Regions from separate parts of the Streptosporangium sp. NPDC002721 genome, predicted to be linked through region 2. Evidence: predicted binding sites of a transcription regulator. Region 2 holds the regulator's gene; each other region holds the start of a gene.
What was found. Region 2 encodes HrcA, which represses chaperone genes, less so after heat shock. Its sites were predicted from a motif close to TTGGCACTCTCNNNNNGAGAGTGCCAA; they were not measured.
Positions count from the first base shown of each region.

Region 1 (4,268 bases), on a different contig from region 2:
GAGCATCCCCGCCTCGACGCGCCCGGCGCGCTGGGAGAGGTCGGCCAGCGCCCTGTCCAGGCGGCTGAACCGGTGCGCCGCGATGCCCATGTCGGCCTGGAGCCTGCCGAGGTGCTCGGCCAGCTGCCGCACCTGCTCGTCGAGGCCCAGGGTGCCGTCGGAGATGGCCCGCAGGCGGGTGAGCGCCTCGTCCACGCTCTCGCCCACGGTGCCGAGGTCGGTCCACAGGCTCGGCAGCTCGCCGAGGGGGGTGACCCGGTCGCGGACGGTGTCGACCCGGCGGCCGAGGGAGTCGACCCGCTCGCCGACGGCGTCGACGTGGTCGCGCACCGCCTCGACGTGCTGGGCCAGGCCCTCGGCCCAGGAGGGCGGTTTGGCGGCGATGTCGTCCAGGCGCCCGTGGACGGACTCCAGCGTGCCGTTCAGCCCGCCGATCTCGCGCTCCCTGACCTCGCGCAGCAGCCACTCCATGCCCTCCAGGCGCTGCCGGATCTCGTCGAGCACCGCGCCCTGGGTCCGCTGCTCGTAGACGTGGTCCTGCGCCGCGCGGGCGAGGAGCTCGCGCATCCGGTCGGAGATGGCGGTCTGGCTGCCTGCCTGGAGCAGGGTGTGGTCGGAGTGATCCACCGAGAGCTCCTTCACTCGCCGACGCTCAGCCGCGCGGTTGGATTTGATGGGATTTGCCGATGAACGAGATGAAACCGCAGGTGAGAGAGAACTCCCGCCCGGCAACCTTAGCCCTTGGATCAAGGTTTTCCGGCGGCGAGATTAAAAGACAGGAATTGCCGGTTGGATGGAAGAATTGACTATTTTGGCTGGTCAACCAGGACTGATCCGGCCGGTTATGGGAGACCGGTCCGGCCGGTCAGCAGGGATCGCACACGAAAGCGAAAGGCCGGTCGCCGATTCGGGTGAGAATGACCACCGCGGATTCGTCACCGGAAAGCCGGAGCTCTTTCCTGAGGCGGTCGACGTCCACCGCGGAGCCCCGCTTCTTGATCGTCACATTCCCCGCGCCGCGCTCGCGGAGCACCGCGCGCAGACGCTTGAGCGAGAACGGCAGCGTCTCGTGGACCTCGTACCGTGAGGCCCACGGCGTCGCCACCGCGGCGTCGCCGGTGACGTAGGCGATCTGCGGGTCGAGCAGGCGCCCGCCGACCGACGCGGCGATCTCCGCGACCAGGTGGGCCCGGATCGCCGCGCCGTCCGGCTCGTAGATGTAGCGGCCGACGGGGCCGACAGGGGGGTCGCCGAGGGCGGGGTCGGGCGTCATCGTGGCGCCCGAGGGCAGGATCGTGGCCCGGCGCCCCGTCCCGCCCGCCAGCTCGCCGCACCAGATCACGGCCTCCTTGACGTCGCCCTTGTACGAGACCCACTCGGCCTCCGCGCCCTCGGGGACGAACTCGTACGGGATCCCGGGGGCGACCTTCAGGCAGGCGGCCCCGGCCTTGGCCACCATCTCCAGCACGGCGGGCCAGGGCGGCGAGTAGCCCATCGGGTCGAAGGTCCTGCCCCGGGCCGTACGGCGCGCGGGGTCGGCGAACAGGACGTCGAAGGCGGCCGGGTCGAGGGTGGAGGCGTCGGCGGCGCGGACCGAGACCCGGTCGCCGAGGCCCAGGGCGTCCGCGTTGGCCCGGGCGACCGCCGCGGTGAGCGGGTCGGTGTCGACGGCCTCCACCGAGCACCCGGCCCTGGCCAGGGCGAGGAGGTCGCCGCCGATGCCGCAGCAGACGTCGGCGACCCGCGAGCCCGCCGGGACGCGCCGGGCCCGGTGGTCGGCGACCTCCCGGCGGGTGGCCTGCTCCAGGCCGGTCCGGGTGAAGTACATGAGGTCGGCGTCGGCCCCGAACTTCTCCCGCGCGCGCAGCCGGAGCGTGGCCTGCGTGAGCGCCGCCGAGGTCAGGTCCGCGTCGTAGGTCCTTCTCAGCCTCGTCACGGCCGCCACCGGGTCGTCGCCGGCGACCCCGGCCGCCGCGTCCAGGGCCTCCTGGCCGCGTGGGGTCAGGAGTTCCAGGAATGCGTCGAGATTCACACCAGCCGACGCTACCGCCTCATCCGCAGGGCTTCGCGAGGGGCTTCCACCTGGCTTGACGTTCGCGTGAAGCGCAGAAGGGGTGCTTCGTGTTGACTGTCAAGGCCACCTTGCATACTGTTCCGTATTGGCACTCTCCCGGTGAGAGTGCCAAATACATGCGACGAGGCAGGTCTGACACCCGCGACGGCAGACCGCTGGTCGCCTCTTCTAGATCGTTCACATCTGAAGGGGAGGTCCGACGTGACGACCGCCACCAAGGTTCCCGTTAAGCCGCTCGGCGACCGCATTGTGGTCCAGCCGCTTGAGGCCGAGCAGACCACCGCTTCCGGTCTGGTCATCCCGGACACCGCCAAGGAGAAGCCGCAGGAGGGCAAGGTCCTCGCGGTGGGTCCCGGCAACTGGGATGAGGAAGGCGAGAAGCGCATTCCGCTCGACGTCAGCGAGGGCGACGTGGTCCTCTACAGCAAGTACGGCGGCACCGAGGTGAAGTACAACGGCGAGGAGTACCTCGTGCTCTCCGCCCGTGACGTGCTCGCCATCATCGAGAAGTAATTCTCAACTTCACAAAGATGACGTATCGAGCCCCGGGTCGCGACAGCGCCCGGGGCTTTGATGCGCCGACGTACTTATAGAGAGGATTGTCATGCCGAAGACCCTGTCGTTCGAGGAGGACGCGCGCCGAGCTCTCGAGCGCGGCGTGAACGCTCTCGCGGACGCGGTCAAGGTGACGCTGGGCCCGCGTGGCCGCAACGTCGTCATCGACAAGAAGTTCGGTGCGCCCACCATCACCAACGACGGTGTCACCATCGCCCGCGAGGTCGAGCTGGAGACGCCGTACGAGAACCTTGGCGCCCAGCTGGCCAAGGAAGTGGCGACCAAGACCAACGACGTCGCCGGTGACGGCACCACCACCGCGACCGTCCTGGCCCAGGCCATGGTCCGCGAGGGCCTGCGCAACGTGGCCGCCGGAGCGCAGCCGCTCTCCCTCAAGCGCGGCATCGACCTCGCGGCCAAGGCCGTCAGCGACCGGCTCATCGAGTCGGCCCGCCCGGTCGAGGACAAGAAGGAGATCGCGAACGTCGCGACGATCTCCGCGCAGGACGCCAGGATCGGCGAGCTGATCGCCGAGGCGTTCGACAAGGTGGGCAAGGACGGTGTCATCACCGTCGAAGAGTCCAACAGCATGGGCCTGGAGCTCGAGTTCACCGAGGGTCTCCAGTTCGACAAGGGTTACCTGTCGCCCTACATGGTGACCGACCAGGAGCGCATGGAAGCCATCCTGGAGGACCCCTACATCCTGATCACCCAGGGCAAGATCGCCTCGGTCTCCGACTTCCTTCCGCTGCTCGAGAAGATCGCGCAGACGAAGAAGGCCCTGCTGGTCATCGCCGAGGACGTCGAGGGCGAGGCCCTCGCGGTCCTCGTCACGAACAAGATCCGTGGCACCTTCACCTCCGTCGCCGTCAAGGCGCCGGGCTTCGGCGACCGCCGCAAGGCCATGCTGCAGGACATCGCCATCCTCACCGGTGGCCAGGTCGTCAGCGAGGAGATCGGCCTCAAGCTGGAGCACGTCGGCCTGGAGGTGCTGGGCACCGCCCGGCGCGTCGTCATCACCAAGGACTCCACCACCGTCGTCGACGGTGCCGGCGAGGCCTCGGCGATCGCCGACCGCGTCAAGGAGATCAAGCTCGCCATCGAGCAGTCCGACTCCGACTGGGACCGCGAGAAGCTCCAGGAGCGCCTCGCCAAGCTCTCCGGCGGCGTCTGCGTGCTCAAGGTCGGCGCGGCCACCGAGGTGGAGCTCAAGGAGAAGAAGCACCGCCTTGAGGACGCCATCTCGGCGACGCGCGCGGCGATCGAGGAGGGCATCGTCTCCGGCGGTGGCTCCGCGCTCATCCACGTCGCCAAGGTCCTCGACGACCTGGGCCTGACCGGTGACGAGGCGACCGGCGTCTCCATCGTCCGCAAGGCGCTCGTCGAGCCGGCCCGCTGGATCGCGGAGAACGCCGGCCTCGAGGGCTACGTCGTGACGTCGAAGGTCACCGAGCTGCCCGTCGGCCAGGGCTTCAACGCCGCCACCGGCGAGTACGGCGACCTGATCGGCCAGGGCGTCATCGACCCGGTCAAGGTCACCCGCTCGGCCGTCCAGAACGCCGCCTCCATCGCCGGCATGCTGCTGACGACCGAGGCCCTCGTGGTGGACAAGCCCGAGGAGGAGGCCCCGGCCGCCGCC
Region 1 covers NZ_JBIAQI010000014.1:214,299-218,566, forward strand. The annotation lists gene ACFYWM_RS21905 (hypothetical protein) at 1-627, opposite strand, end outside; gene ACFYWM_RS21910 (methyltransferase domain-containing protein) at 866-2,032, opposite strand; gene groES (co-chaperone GroES) at 2,276-2,587, shown strand; gene groL (chaperonin GroEL) at 2,679-4,268, shown strand, end outside.
Region 1: groES (co-chaperone GroES) is a predicted target of HrcA. The motif match lies at 2,160-2,186, and genes of this name have one in related genera.

Region 2 (4,268 bases):
AGCCGCCGTCCCGGCCCCGGGCCGAACTCCTCGACGATCGAGGGCAGGTGGTCGACGCCCTCCAGATACTCCACGACCACGCCCTCGACCCGCAGGTCGTGCCCCCACACCTTCTCCACGAGCGCGGCGTCGTGCACGCCCTCCACGTAGATCCGGCTCTCCTTGGCGACCTGGGCCCGCAGGCCCTCCACCGCGATGGAGCCCGACGCGCTCCGCCTGGGACCGCGCGGCGCGGCGGCGGGCCGCACGAGCGTCACCACCCGGCCCTCCAGGAGGAACGCGGCCGGCTCCAGCGGGAACACCCGGCGGCGCCCGAACCGGTCCTCCAGGGTGACGGCCTCCTTGTCGCAGGCCACCACGGCGCCGCAGAAGCCGCCGTCGGCGTCCTCGACGACGAGGTCGAGCTCCGCGGGCACCTGGGGGATCGTCCCCCTGCGCGGGCGCCGCCAGTCTCCCGCCAGAACGTCACGTTCGTACATCACCGACCGCCCACCCTCTCTCCCCGGGACCAGGTGGGACCTCCCCGGGATCAGGTGGGACGCTAGCAAACACCACCGTCACCCGCCGTAGGGTCCCGGCTGTCCCCACTGCCCCACCGGCACCGCGGCGGCCCGGCGCTTGCGGGCGCCGCTCCGCCTCACCAGCACGACGATCGTGACGACGATGGCCAGCAGGATCCCGATCGCGGGGATCAGGAACAGGGCGAGCACCCCGCCCACCAGCGAGTCGGCGGCCAGTTCCTTGCCCACGCCGAAGGTCGTGCCCTCGGCGGGATCGGCGGAGCACTGGACCTGGTAGTCGCCCGCCTGGTCCACGCCGACCCGCAGGCCCATCTCCCAGGTGACGCCGTCGGAACCCGCGACGGTCTGCTGGATGTCGGGCTTCTGCAGGCTGGGCGTGCCCGTGCCGCCCTTCAGCGTGCACTCGAACTGGGTGGGGCCGCCGGTGGCGACGTAGATCGCCGGCTTGTCCGCGGGATCGATCTTGACCGTCGCGGCCTGGCCGGGGGCGAACGTCTGCGTCGGCGCCGCGTCGGTGACCGCGTTGAAAAGGCCCCCGGCGAAGCCGCCGATGCCGACGACGATGCTGACCAGGGCGAGCAGCCAGACCCCGACGATCCACCCGATGCTCGGCTTGATCTTCCCGCTGGGCGGGGGCGGTCCCTGCGGGGCGCCGTAACCGGGGGGCGCGTAGCCGTACGAGGGGGGCTGCTGGCCGTACTGCTGCTGGCCGTACTGCTGGCCGTACGGCTGCTGGGGGGCGCCGTGACCGGGGTTGCGGGAGGCATCGCCCGGATAAGAACCGAAATCGTTGGACATGCCCAAATTGTGGTGGGTGCCGCTTGGATCGCGATAGCAGTTGACTTGACAACGGCTTGCCGTCATCATCCGCAGCTCTTGCTTATCGCGCCTTCCGCACCGGGGCCGTACACTTGGCACTCGGGAACACAGAGTGCCAAACCTCGTGTTTCCCTATGAACGCAGGCAGGGAGGTGACCACGTTGGTCGACGACCGAAAGCTCGCCGTGCTTCGCGCCATCGTCGAGGACTACGTGTCCACCAATGAGCCGGTGGGTTCGAAGGCTCTCGCGGACCGGCACAACCTCGGGGTGTCCCCGGCGACGATCCGCAACGACATGGCGGTGCTGGAGGAGCAGGGCTACATCGCCCAGCCCCACACCAGCGCCGGGCGGGTGCCCACCGACAAGGGCTACCGCCTCTTCGTCGACAGGCTCTCGCAGGTGAAACCCCTGTCGAGCGCGGAACGCAAGGCCATCGAGAGCTTCCTCGCGGGCGCGGTGGACATCGACGACGTCGTCATGCGGACGGTGCGGCTCCTCGCCCAGCTCACCCGGCAGGTCGCCGTGGTGCAGTACCCCACGCTGACCCACTCGACGGTGAGGCACGTCGAGCTGGTGCCGCTGAGCGAGCGCCGGCTGATGTTCGTGCTGATCACCAACACCGGCCGGGTCGAGCAACGCGTGGTCGAGCTGTCCAGCGTCGTCGACGAGCAGCGCGTGGCCCACCTGCGCGCGATGCTCAACGCCTCCCTCGACGGGTGCGGGCTCACCAGCGTCCCCGACAAGGTCGCGGACCTGCCGGAGCGGTTGCCCACGGAGGACCGGCCGCTCGCTGCCACTATCCTGTCAGTGCTGCTGGAGTCCCTGGTGGACCGGCATGATGAGAAGATCGTTTTTGCCGGGGCCGCCAACCTCGCGGGAGCCGACTTCACCGTCGGTCTCCGCGACGTGCTGGAGGCCCTGGAAGAGCAGGTCGTGCTGATGCGACTGCTCGGTGAGACCTCGGACCTTTCGGCGCTGACCGTGCGGATCGGCTCGGAGAACCCCTACACCGGACTCCAGGGCACGTCCATCGTCGCCGCCGGATACGGTTCGGGGGACAAGCAACTGGCCCGGCTCGGTGTGCTGGGCCCGACGCGAATGGACTACCCGGTCACGATGGGCGCGGTGCGCGCGGTGGCACGCTACGTCAGCCAGATCCTGGCTGCATCATAAGAGGTCAACGAAAAGTGGCTAAGAGCGACTACTACGGCACCCTCGGGGTGCGCCGCGACGCCAGTGCGGAAGAGATCAAGAAGGCGTACCGCCGCCTGGCGCGCGAGCTGCATCCCGACGTCAACCCCGACCCCGAGACCCAGGAACGCTTCAAGGAGATCACCCAGGCCTACGAGGTCCTGTCCGACTCCAACAAGCGGCAGATGTACGACATGGGCGCCGACCCGTTCGCCTCGGGCGGTGGCGCGGGGGCCGGAGGCTTCGGCGCGGGCTTCCCGTTCAGCGACATCATGGACGCCTTCTTCGGCGCGGCCGGTGGCGGCGGTGGCCGCGGCCCCCGCTCCCGGGCCCGGCGCGGGCGCAACGCCACCATCCGGGTCGAGCTCGACCTGCGTGAGTCGGGCTTCGGCACGACCCGCGAGCTGGTCGTCGACACCGCCGTGGTCTGCGACGTCTGTACCGGCTCCGGCGCCGCGGCCGGCACCCACCCCGACACCTGTGACATGTGTCATGGCCGGGGCGAGGTGTCCCAGGTCACCCGGTCCTTCCTCGGCCAGGTCATGACCTCCCGCCCCTGCCCCCAGTGCGGCGGCTTCGGGTCGATCATCCGCAACCCCTGCCAGGAGTGCTCCGGCGACGGCCGGGTCCGCACCCGGCGGACCATCAAGGTCCGCATCCCGGCCGGCGTCGAGGGCGGCACCCACATCCAGCTCGCCGGCGAGGGCGAGATCGGCCCGGGCGGAGGCCCGCCCGGCGACCTGTTCCTGGAGATCGTCGAGCGCCCCCACGAGATCTTCGAGAGGCGCGGCGACGACCTGCACTGCACCGTGCAGATCCCGATGACCGCGGCCGCGCTCGGCACCATCCTGACCATGGAGACGCTCGACGGCGCCGAGGAGCTCGACATCCGCCCCGGCACGCAGTCGGGGCAGACGATCCCGCTCTACGGGCGGGGCGTGCAGCGCCTGAACGAGACGGGCCGCGGCGACCTGCTGATCCACGTGAACGTGGAGACCCCTGCCCGCCTCGACGCCGAGCAGGAGGGTCTCCTGAAGGAGCTCGCCAGGCTCCGCGGCGAGGAGCGCCCGCCGGGCAAGTTCGCCCCCGGGCAGCAGAGCTTCTTCTCCCGCCTGCGCGACGCCTTCAATGGCCGCTGACGACCAGACCCGCTCACAGGCCCGGTTGCATCGGCGCGACCGGGCCCGCCTCCGGCCGGGCCGTCCCGGCCGGGGCCGCTCCGGGGCCCGGCGCCCCGGCACGGTCCGCCCCGACGGCCCATGACCGTCCCGGTCTTCCTGGCCGACCCCGCCGACCTGGCCAGGCCGGCGTTCGTCTTCGGCGGTCCCGAGGGACGCCACGCGGCGGCCGTACGGCGGCTGCGGGCGGGCGAGCGGCTCGACCTGACCGACGGGGCGGGCTCCGTCGCCGAGTGCGTGGTGACCGAGGCGGGCAAGGACTCGCTCCGGGTCGAGGTGCTGCGCCGCCACGAGGTTCCCGTACCTTCACCGCGCCTGGTCGTGGTCCAGGGCCTGCCCAAGGGCGACCGGGGCGAGCTGGCCGTGGAGATGATGACCGAGGCGGGGGTCGACGTGATCGTCCCCTGGTCCGCGGCCAGGTGCGTCACCCAGTGGAAGGGCGAGCGGGCGGCCAGGGCGCTGGCCCGCTGGCGTTCCACGGCGCGTGAGGCGGGCAAGCAGTCGCGCCGCTTCCACCTGCCCGAGGTGAGGGAGCTCGCGTCCACCGCGAAGGTCGC
Region 2 covers NZ_JBIAQI010000007.1:44,966-49,233, reverse strand. The annotation lists gene ACFYWM_RS11005 (DUF3097 domain-containing protein) at 1-479, opposite strand, end outside; gene ACFYWM_RS11000 (hypothetical protein) at 558-1,319, opposite strand; gene hrcA (heat-inducible transcriptional repressor HrcA) at 1,502-2,515, shown strand; gene dnaJ (molecular chaperone DnaJ) at 2,530-3,672, shown strand; gene ACFYWM_RS10985 (16S rRNA (uracil(1498)-N(3))-methyltransferase) at 3,793-4,268, shown strand, end outside.

Region 3 (4,268 bases), on a different contig from region 2:
GGCCTCGACCACCCTCACGGCGTACGGCTCGCCCCGGCGTCGCCCGCGTCCGCCGGCCAGTTGCGGAGCGCGACGTCGAGCGTGTCGAGCATCCGGCCCCAGGACTCGTCCGCGCCGCGCGGGTGGTGGCGGAAGCCGCCCGCCCGCTCCAGGCTCACGAACCCGTGGAAGGCACTGCCCAGCAGCCGGACCGCGTCGGTCTGGTCGGGCTCCACCAGCGAGTAGCCCCGCAGGATGGCCCGCATCATGTCCGAGTGCCGTCGCGCCGCGCTCGCCCTCGCCGTCTCCGGGTCGAGCTCGACCTGCGCCGCCGCGTACCTGCCCGGATGCTCCCTGGCGTAGTCGCGGTAGACGTCGGCGAAGGCGACGAGCGCGTCCTTGCCCGCCCGGCCGGCCAGCGCCGCCGCGCCCCGGTCGGCGAGCTCGGCCAGCGCCAGCACGGCCACCCGGACCCGCAGCTCGCGCGCGTTCCTGATGTGCGAGTACAGGCTCGCGTCCTTCACGCCGAACCTGCGCGCGACCTCCGAGACGGTCACGTTCTCCAGCCCCACCTCGTCGGCCAGCTCCGCCGCCGCCTCGGCCAGCCGCTCGACGGTCACTCCGGCACGCGCCACGAACCATCTCCCTTTCCTAGGACCTCTAGGTAAACACATAATAGTTTGCGATCTGTTTATACGGAAGCTAGCTTTTCGGCTATGAGACCGCTCGCCGAGCACGAGATCCGTGCCTCTTTCGTCAACTGCACCAAGGGTGAGGTCAAGCGCCTCGCCGCACCCAGGGACCTCGACGCCCTGCCGTGGGAGGACCTCGACTTCCTGGGCTGGCGGGACCCCGCGTCCCCCGGCCGCGCCTACCTGGTCGCCGAGTACGGCGACCGGCTGGTCGGGGTGGCGCTGCGACGGGCCACCCCCGGCGCCGGGCACATGCGGCGCAGCATGTGCTCGCTCTGCCTGACCACCCACACCGGCGACGGCGTGTCGCTGATGACCGCCCGCCGCACCGGCGGCAACAGCGACTCCGTGGGCGCCTACATCTGCACCGACCTGGCCTGCTCCCTCTACCTGCGCGGCAAGAAGGACGCGGGGCCCGGCGGGCGGATGCCCGAGTCGCTCACACTCGAAGAGAAGATCGAAAGGACCGCGGTCAACGTGACCGGCTTCCTCCTGAAGGTGACCCGATAGCCGACGCCCCCCACCGGGCCGGGCGCCCCGAACTCAGCTCAGCGATCACTCGCATCATGTTCGAGCCTTCCCTGCCGCTTCACTTGAACGCGGTGCGGGTCGCCGCGGGGGCCGGAGCCCACGGCGAGCGGGGAAGGCGGTCAGCGACCGGGCGGGCCTTCCGGCGGCGCGACCGGCAGGACGCAGGACAGGGCCCGGCGCAGGGTGGCGGCGAAGGACTCGGTGTTGCCGGGCTCCAGCCAGTGCCGCCCCGCCACGCGGATCGCACCGGCGACCGCGGCGGCCGTGACGGCGGGGAAGAGGTCGCGCCCGGGGTCGGCGCCGGTGCGCGTCGCGATCGCCTCGGCGAGCGGGCCCTCCGCCATGGTGAACGCCCTCAGCGCCTCGCCCTCCAGCTCGGGCGTCGACATGATCATGCGTAGACCGGCCTTGTCGGGCTCGGGGTCGGTGTAGAGCTCGACCACCGCGGCGACGACGGCCTCACCGAGCGGCTCGCCGGCGGGCCGCGAGCGCAGCGCCCGCCCCAGGCGCTTGGACTGGTCGGCCTGGAAGGCGCAGATCGCCTCGGCCCTGCTGGAGAAGTAGTTGTTGTAGGTGCGGGGCGAGACTCCCGCGGCCGTGGCGATGTCGTGGACGCGGACGAGGGCGAGCCCGTTGGGGCCCTGCTCGATGGCCAGGCGCAGCGCGGCGTGGCCGATCGCCTCCCGGGTGGCCTGGCTGTTGCGTGCCCGGAGGTCCATCGCGTCGTCGTTCATGCGGCGATCCTACCGATATTGCGCACCCCGCACTATGTGCGTGACACGCAAGTTGTGGATAGAGTGCGGTGGAGCGCCTGGCACTCACGCCTGGAGAGTGCCAACCACGAGGCGCGTGCCGGGACGGCGAGGCTCGCCGGCGGGTCGGCCGCCCGCCGCCGGACCGTCCGTCGCGGGCGCCGTCCCGGAGACCCCCGTCGAGAACAGCCGAGAGCAGTCGAGAGCAGGAGCAGGAATGACGTCGAAAATGATCGCGTTCAACGAGGACGCCCGGCGCGGTCTCGAGCGCGGCATGAACCAGCTCGCGGACGCCGTCAAGGTGACCCTCGGCCCCAAGGGCCGTAACGTCGTGCTGGAGAAGAAGTGGGGCGCCCCCACCATCACCAACGACGGTGTCTCCATCGCCAAGGAGATCGAGCTCGAGGACCCGTGGGAGAAGATCGGGGCCGAGCTCGTCAAGGAGGTCGCCAAGAAGACCGACGACGTGGCGGGCGACGGCACCACCACCGCCACCGTGCTCGCCCAGGCTCTCGTCCGTGAGGGTCTTCGCAACGTCGCCGCCGGCGCCAACCCGATGTCGCTGAAGAAGGGCATCGAGGCCGCCGTCGAACGAGTCAGCGAGGAGTTGTCCGAGCTCGCCAAGGACGTGGAGACGAAGGCGCAGATCGCCTCCACCGCCTCCATCTCCGCGGGCGACCCGCAGATCGGCGAGATGATCGCCGAGGCGATGGACAAGGTCGGCAAGGAAGGCGTCATCACCGTCGAGGAGAGCAACACCTTCGGCCTTGAGCTGGAGCTCACCGAGGGCATGCGCTTCGACAAGGGATACGTCGCCCCGCACTTCGTCACCGACCCCGACCGGCTCGAAGCGGTCCTGGACGATCCGTACGTCCTGCTCGTGAGCGGCAAGCTCTCCGCCAACCGGGAGATGGTGCCCCTGCTCGACAAGGTCGTGCAGGCCGGCAGGCCGCTGCTGATCATCGCCGAGGACGTCGAGGGCGAGGCCCTGGCCACCCTGATCGTCAACAGGCTGAAGGCCGTCCTGCGGTCGGTCGCGGTCAAGGCGCCGGGCTTCGGTGACCGCCGCAAGGCCATGCTGGGCGATATCGGCGTCCTGACCGGTGCCCAGGTCATCAGCGAGGACCTCGGCCTGAAGCTGGAGTCCACCACCCTGGACCAGCTCGGCCGGGCCCGCCAGGTCATCGTCACCAAGGACGAGACCACCATCGTCGACGGTGCCGGCGACGCCGAGCAGATCGCCGGCCGGGTCAACCAGATCCGCGCCGAGATCGACAACACCGACTCCGACTACGACCGCGAGAAGCTCCAGGAGCGTCTGGCCAAGCTGGCCGGCGGCGTGGCCGTCATCAAGGCCGGCGCGGCGACCGAGGTCGAGCTCAAGGAGCGCAAGCACCGCATCGAGGACGCCGTGCGCAACGCCAAGGCGGCCGTCGAGGAGGGCATCGTGCCCGGCGGCGGCGTGGCGCTGCTGCAGGCCGGCGCCAAGGCCTTCGACAAGCTGGAGCTGTTCGGCGACGAGGCCACCGGTGCCGCGATCGTGAAGAAGGCTCTGGAGGAGCCGCTCAAGCAGATCGCGGTCAACGCCGGTCTCGAGGGCGGCGTCGTGGTGGAGAAGGTGCGCAACCTTCCCGCGGGTGAGGGCCTCAACGCCGCCACCGGCGAGTACGTCAACCTGTTCGAGACGGGCATCATCGACCCGGCCAAGGTGACGCGTTCCGCTCTGCGGAACGCGGCGTCCATCGCGGCGCTGTTCCTCACCACCGAGGCCGTCATCGCCGAGAAGCCCGAGAAGGCCGGAGCCGCCCCCGCCGTGCCCGGCGGCGGCGACATGGACTTCTAACCGATCGTTTCAGAATGAGGTTCGCGGGCGGCGGAGGCATATGAGGCCGCAGGCCGGTTCGGGCAGCCCGTGGTGGAGGTCGGCGCGTCGTTCGTAGCGGGTGCGGAGTCGTTTGAACTGGTGCGGCCAGGCGAAGGCGCGCTCGACCACCCAACGCACCTTGCCCAGTCCCGAGCCGTGGGCGAGACCGCGTCGGGCGATCATGGGTTTGATGCCGTGCTTCCACCGCAGGCGGCGGTACTTGTCGAAGTCGTAGCCCCGGTCGGCGTACAGACGCCGGGGCTTGCGGCGGGGGCGTCCGCGCAGACCCCGGATCGGTGGGACCGCGTCCAGCAGTGGCAGAAGCTGGGTGACGTCGTGCCGGTTGCCGCCGGCGAGCGTGACGGCGAGCGGGGTTCCGTGACGGTCGACGATCCTCGGTCCAGTCCCGCAGCCGACGCCAGGCCGTCACCCCGGAGCAGCCCACGGTCT
Region 3 covers NZ_JBIAQI010000005.1:203,502-207,769, forward strand. The annotation lists gene ACFYWM_RS08605 (WHG domain-containing protein) at 15-614, opposite strand; gene ACFYWM_RS08610 (FBP domain-containing protein) at 696-1,181, shown strand; gene ACFYWM_RS08615 (TetR/AcrR family transcriptional regulator) at 1,322-1,936, opposite strand; gene groL (chaperonin GroEL) at 2,172-3,797, shown strand; partial or broken gene ACFYWM_RS08625 (transposase) at 3,807-4,268, opposite strand, start outside.
Region 3: groL (chaperonin GroEL) is a predicted target of HrcA. The motif match lies at 2,014-2,040, and genes of this name have one in related genera.

Region 4 (4,268 bases), on a different contig from region 2:
GCCGGCGCCGTGACCGCCGCCGCCGCGCGGGCCGGGCTGGACGCCTGCGTGTTCATCCCCTCCGACCTGGAGCAGGCCAAGATCGTCATGGCCTCCGTGTACGGCGGCAGGCTCATCGGCATCGAGGGCACCTACGACGACGTGAACCGCTTCTGCTCCGAGCTCATCGGCGACGAGCTGGGCGACCAGTGGGGCTTCGTCAACGTCAACCTCCGGCCGTACTACGCGGAGGGGTCCAAGACCCTGGCCTACGAGATCGCCGAGCAGCTCGGCTGGCGGATCCCCGACCAGATCGTCATCCCCGTCGCGTCGGGCTCGCAGCTGACGAAGGTCGACAAGGGCTTCAAGGAGCTGATCCAGCTCGGCCTGGTCGAGGACAAGCCCTACAAGATCTTCGCGGCCCAGGCCGAGGGGTGCTCCCCGGTCTCCGCCGCCTACAAGGCGGGCCACGACGTGATCCGCCCGGTCAAGCCGGACACGATCGCCAAGTCGCTGGCGATCGGCAACCCGGCCGACGGCCCGTACGTCCTGGACATCGCCCGCCGTACCGGCGGCGCGGTCGAGGACGTCACCGACGCCGAGATCGTCGACGCGATCCGGCTGCTGGCCAGGACCGAGGGCATCTTCGCCGAGACCGCCGGAGGCGTGGTCGTCGGAGTGCTGCGCAAGCTGGTCGCCTCGGGCACGCTCGACCCCGACGCCGAGACCGTGGTCCTCAACACCGGCGACGGTCTCAAGACCCTCGACGCGGTGGCCGCGGAGGCCCGCCCGACCGCGGTGATTCGACCTTCTCTTGACGCATTCCGTGCGGCTATCGCCTAGAAATCGTGAAAGGTACTGAATTATGAGCGTTTCTGTGCGGATTCCGACGATTCTCCGGACTTACACCGATGGTGCCGCCGAGGTGAACGGAGAGGGGGAGACCCTGCGCGATGTTCTGCAGAAGCTCGACGCGGACTTCCCCGGGATCGGTGCCCGGATTCTTGATGAATCGGGAAAGATCCGACGTTTTGTCAACGTCTATGTCGGGGATGAGGACGTCCGTTTCGTCGACAACCTCGACACGGCCACGCCCTCCGGCGCCCAGGTCTCCATCATCCCGGCGGTGGCCGGAGGCTGATTCTCCCGCGTCCGCGTGGCCCTGACGGTCCCGCGGCCCTTCCTGGGGGCGCTCACCACTCCACGGCACCCGCCCGGCTCCTGCCGGGCGGGTGTCGTCTTTTGTGACGCAGGCTCATATTTATCGGGATAGATAGGGAATGTAACCCTTAACTAACTAATAGTGATAGTGAAAGTTTGTTCTCGTACTAAAAGCTCTCGTAAAGCGGTAGTTTGGTGCTTGACTCTGTTGCCCTACCGGTTCCCACAGGTATGGTCGGAACGATCGACGTGGCGAAGTCCGTCCCGGCGATTGAGGACTTCGCGAGAGGAATGGGCGTCGTCCTTAAGACCAGTAAGAGGAGTCGCAAGTGGCGCAGGGCACCGTCAAATGGTTCAACGCGGACAAGGGCTACGGCTTCATCGCGGTAGACGGTGGTAAGGATGTGTTCGTCCATTACTCCGCGATCATGATGGATGGCTACCGTGCTCTCGAGCAGGGCCAGCGGGTCGAGTTCGAGATCACCCAAGGGCAGAAGGGCCCCCAGGCGGAGTCCGTCCGGGCGGTCTGACGTAGCCGTTTCGTGAATTCGCAGGGAAGGGCCGGTGGATCCCGCGGTTTTCGCAGTCCGCTGGATCCTCGCCGCCTGGCCCGGCTCACCACAACCGGTGAGCCGGGCCTTCGCGCGTGACGGGACGAACGGTCACGCGGGCGCGGGCCCCGCGCGGGGCGCTCTCCGGCGGGCCGACGGTGACGTGCGGCGTACGGCGACGTGACGCGAGGCATACACCCACGTGACACGGAGTTGACGTCCCCGCCTCGCGCGGCGCAGGTCAACGGATCGTGGCTTGCACTCGACAGGGTAGAGTGCTAAACAGATTCTTGGCACTCACGCATAGAGAGTGCCAATCCTGGATCGAGGCGATGGGGCCCGCCGAACGGAGTCGTGGGCCCACATGCCGTCGCGGGCGTCGGCTCGGTCCGGTGTAAGCCACCCTTTCTCTGGGAGGTTAGCCGTATGGCAGCCAAGATGATCGCGTTTAACGAGGACGCCCGGCGCGGTCTCGAGCGCGGCATGAACCAGCTCGCGGACGCCGTCAAGGTGACCCTCGGCCCCAAGGGCCGTAACGTCGTGCTGGAGAAGAAGTGGGGCGCCCCCACCATCACCAACGATGGTGTCTCCATCGCCAAGGAGATCGAGCTCGAGGACCCGTGGGAGAAGATCGGGGCCGAGCTCGTCAAGGAGGTCGCCAAGAAGACCGACGACGTCGCGGGCGACGGCACCACCACCGCCACCGTGCTCGCCCAGGCTCTCGTCCGTGAGGGTCTTCGCAACGTCGCCGCCGGCGCCAACCCGATGTCCCTGAAGAAGGGCATCGAGGCCGCCGTCGAGCGCGTGTCGGAGGAGCTGTCCAAGCTCGCCAAGGACGTGGAGACGAAGGCGCAGATCGCCTCCACCGCCTCCATCTCCGCGGGCGACCCGCAGATCGGCGAGATGATCGCCGAGGCGATGGACAAGGTCGGCAAGGAAGGCGTCATCACCGTCGAGGAGAGCAACACCTTCGGCCTGGAGCTTGAGCTCACCGAGGGCATGCGCTTCGACAAGGGCCTCACCTCGATGTACTTCGTCACCGACCCGGAGCGTATGGAGGCCGTCCTCGACGACCCGTACATCCTGGTCGTCAACTCCAAGGTGTCCGCCAACAAGGACCTGCTCCCGATTCTCGACAAGGTCGTGCAGGCCGGCAAGCCGCTGCTGATCATCGCCGAGGACGTCGAGGGCGAGGCCCTGGCCACCCTGGTCGTCAACAAGATCCGCGGTCTGTTCCGCTCGGTCGCGGTCAAGGCGCCGGGCTTCGGTGACCGCCGCAAGGCCATGCTGGCCGACATCGGCGTCCTGACCGGCGCCCAGGTCATCAGCGAGGACCTCGGCCTGAAGCTGGAGTCCACCACCCTGGACCAGCTCGGCCGGGCCCGCCAGGTCATCGTCACCAAGGACGAGACCACCATCGTCGACGGTGCCGGCGACGCCGAGCAGATCGCCGGCCGGGTCAACCAGATCCGCGCCGAGATCGACAACACCGACTCCGACTACGACCGCGAGAAGCTCCAGGAGCGTCTGGCCAAGCTGGCCGGCGGCGTGGCCGTCATCAAGGCCGGCGCGGCGACCGAGGTCGAGCTCAAGGAGCGCAAGCACCGCATCGAGGACGCCGTGCGCAACGCGAAGGCGGCCGTCGAGGAGGGCATCGTGCCCGGCGGCGGCGTGGCGCTGCTGCAGGCCGGCGCCAAGGCCTTCGACAAGCTGGAGCTGTTCGGCGACGAGGCCACCGGTGCCGCGATCGTGAAGAAGGCTCTGGAGGAGCCGCTCAAGCAGATCGCGGTCAACGCCGGTCTCGAGGGCGGCGTCGTGGTGGAGAAGGTGCGCAACCTTCCCGCGGGTGAGGGCCTCAACGCCGCCACCGGCGAGTACGTCAACCTGTTCGAGACGGGCATCATCGACCCGGCCAAGGTGACGCGTTCCGCTCTGCAGAACGCGGCGTCCATCGCGGCGCTGTTCCTCACCACCGAGGCCGTCATCGCCGAGAAGCCCGAGAAGGCCGGAGCCGCCCCCGCCATGCCCGGCGGCGGCGACATGGACTTCTAGTCCACGCGCTTTCGAAAAAGAGGCGACCCCGTAGTGCAGGGGCCGCCTCTTTTTGTTCCCGTCCTCCTTCCGCCGTGGGCCCGGGGCTAGCCGAGCTGCGCGGGCAGCGGCCGGGTGTGCAGGACGGTCAGTGAGGTGACCGCGCGGGTCAGCACCACGTAGAGGCGGGCCAGGCCGCGAGGTTCCGCCTCGACGATGTCGGCGGGTTCGGCCACGATGACGTGGTCGTACTCCAGGCCCTTGGCCAGGGAGGCCGGGATGACCAGCAGGCGGTGGTCCTCGACCGTGTCGGGGCTCAACACCCGGTGCTCCAGGTGGGCGAGGGCCTCGGAGACGGCGCCCACCGAGGCGTCGGGGACGATGACGCCGATCGACCCCTCGCGGGCGAGCGCCTCCTCGGCGGCCCCGGCCAGCGCGACGGCCAGGTCGGGCGCCGGGCGCACCGACAGCGAGCCCGCGCCGGGCCGCAGCGACCGGGGCGCGGCCAGGTCCGGGGCGACGGAGGGCAGCAGCCTGGCCGCGTAG
Region 4 covers NZ_JBIAQI010000026.1:29,864-34,131, forward strand. The annotation lists gene thrC (threonine synthase) at 1-822, shown strand, start outside; gene ACFYWM_RS32535 (MoaD/ThiS family protein) at 845-1,120, shown strand; gene ACFYWM_RS32540 (cold-shock protein) at 1,470-1,670, shown strand; gene groL (chaperonin GroEL) at 2,118-3,743, shown strand; gene ACFYWM_RS32550 (HelD family protein) at 3,830-4,268, opposite strand, start outside.
Region 4: groL (chaperonin GroEL) is a predicted target of HrcA. The motif match lies at 1,982-2,008, and genes of this name have one in related genera.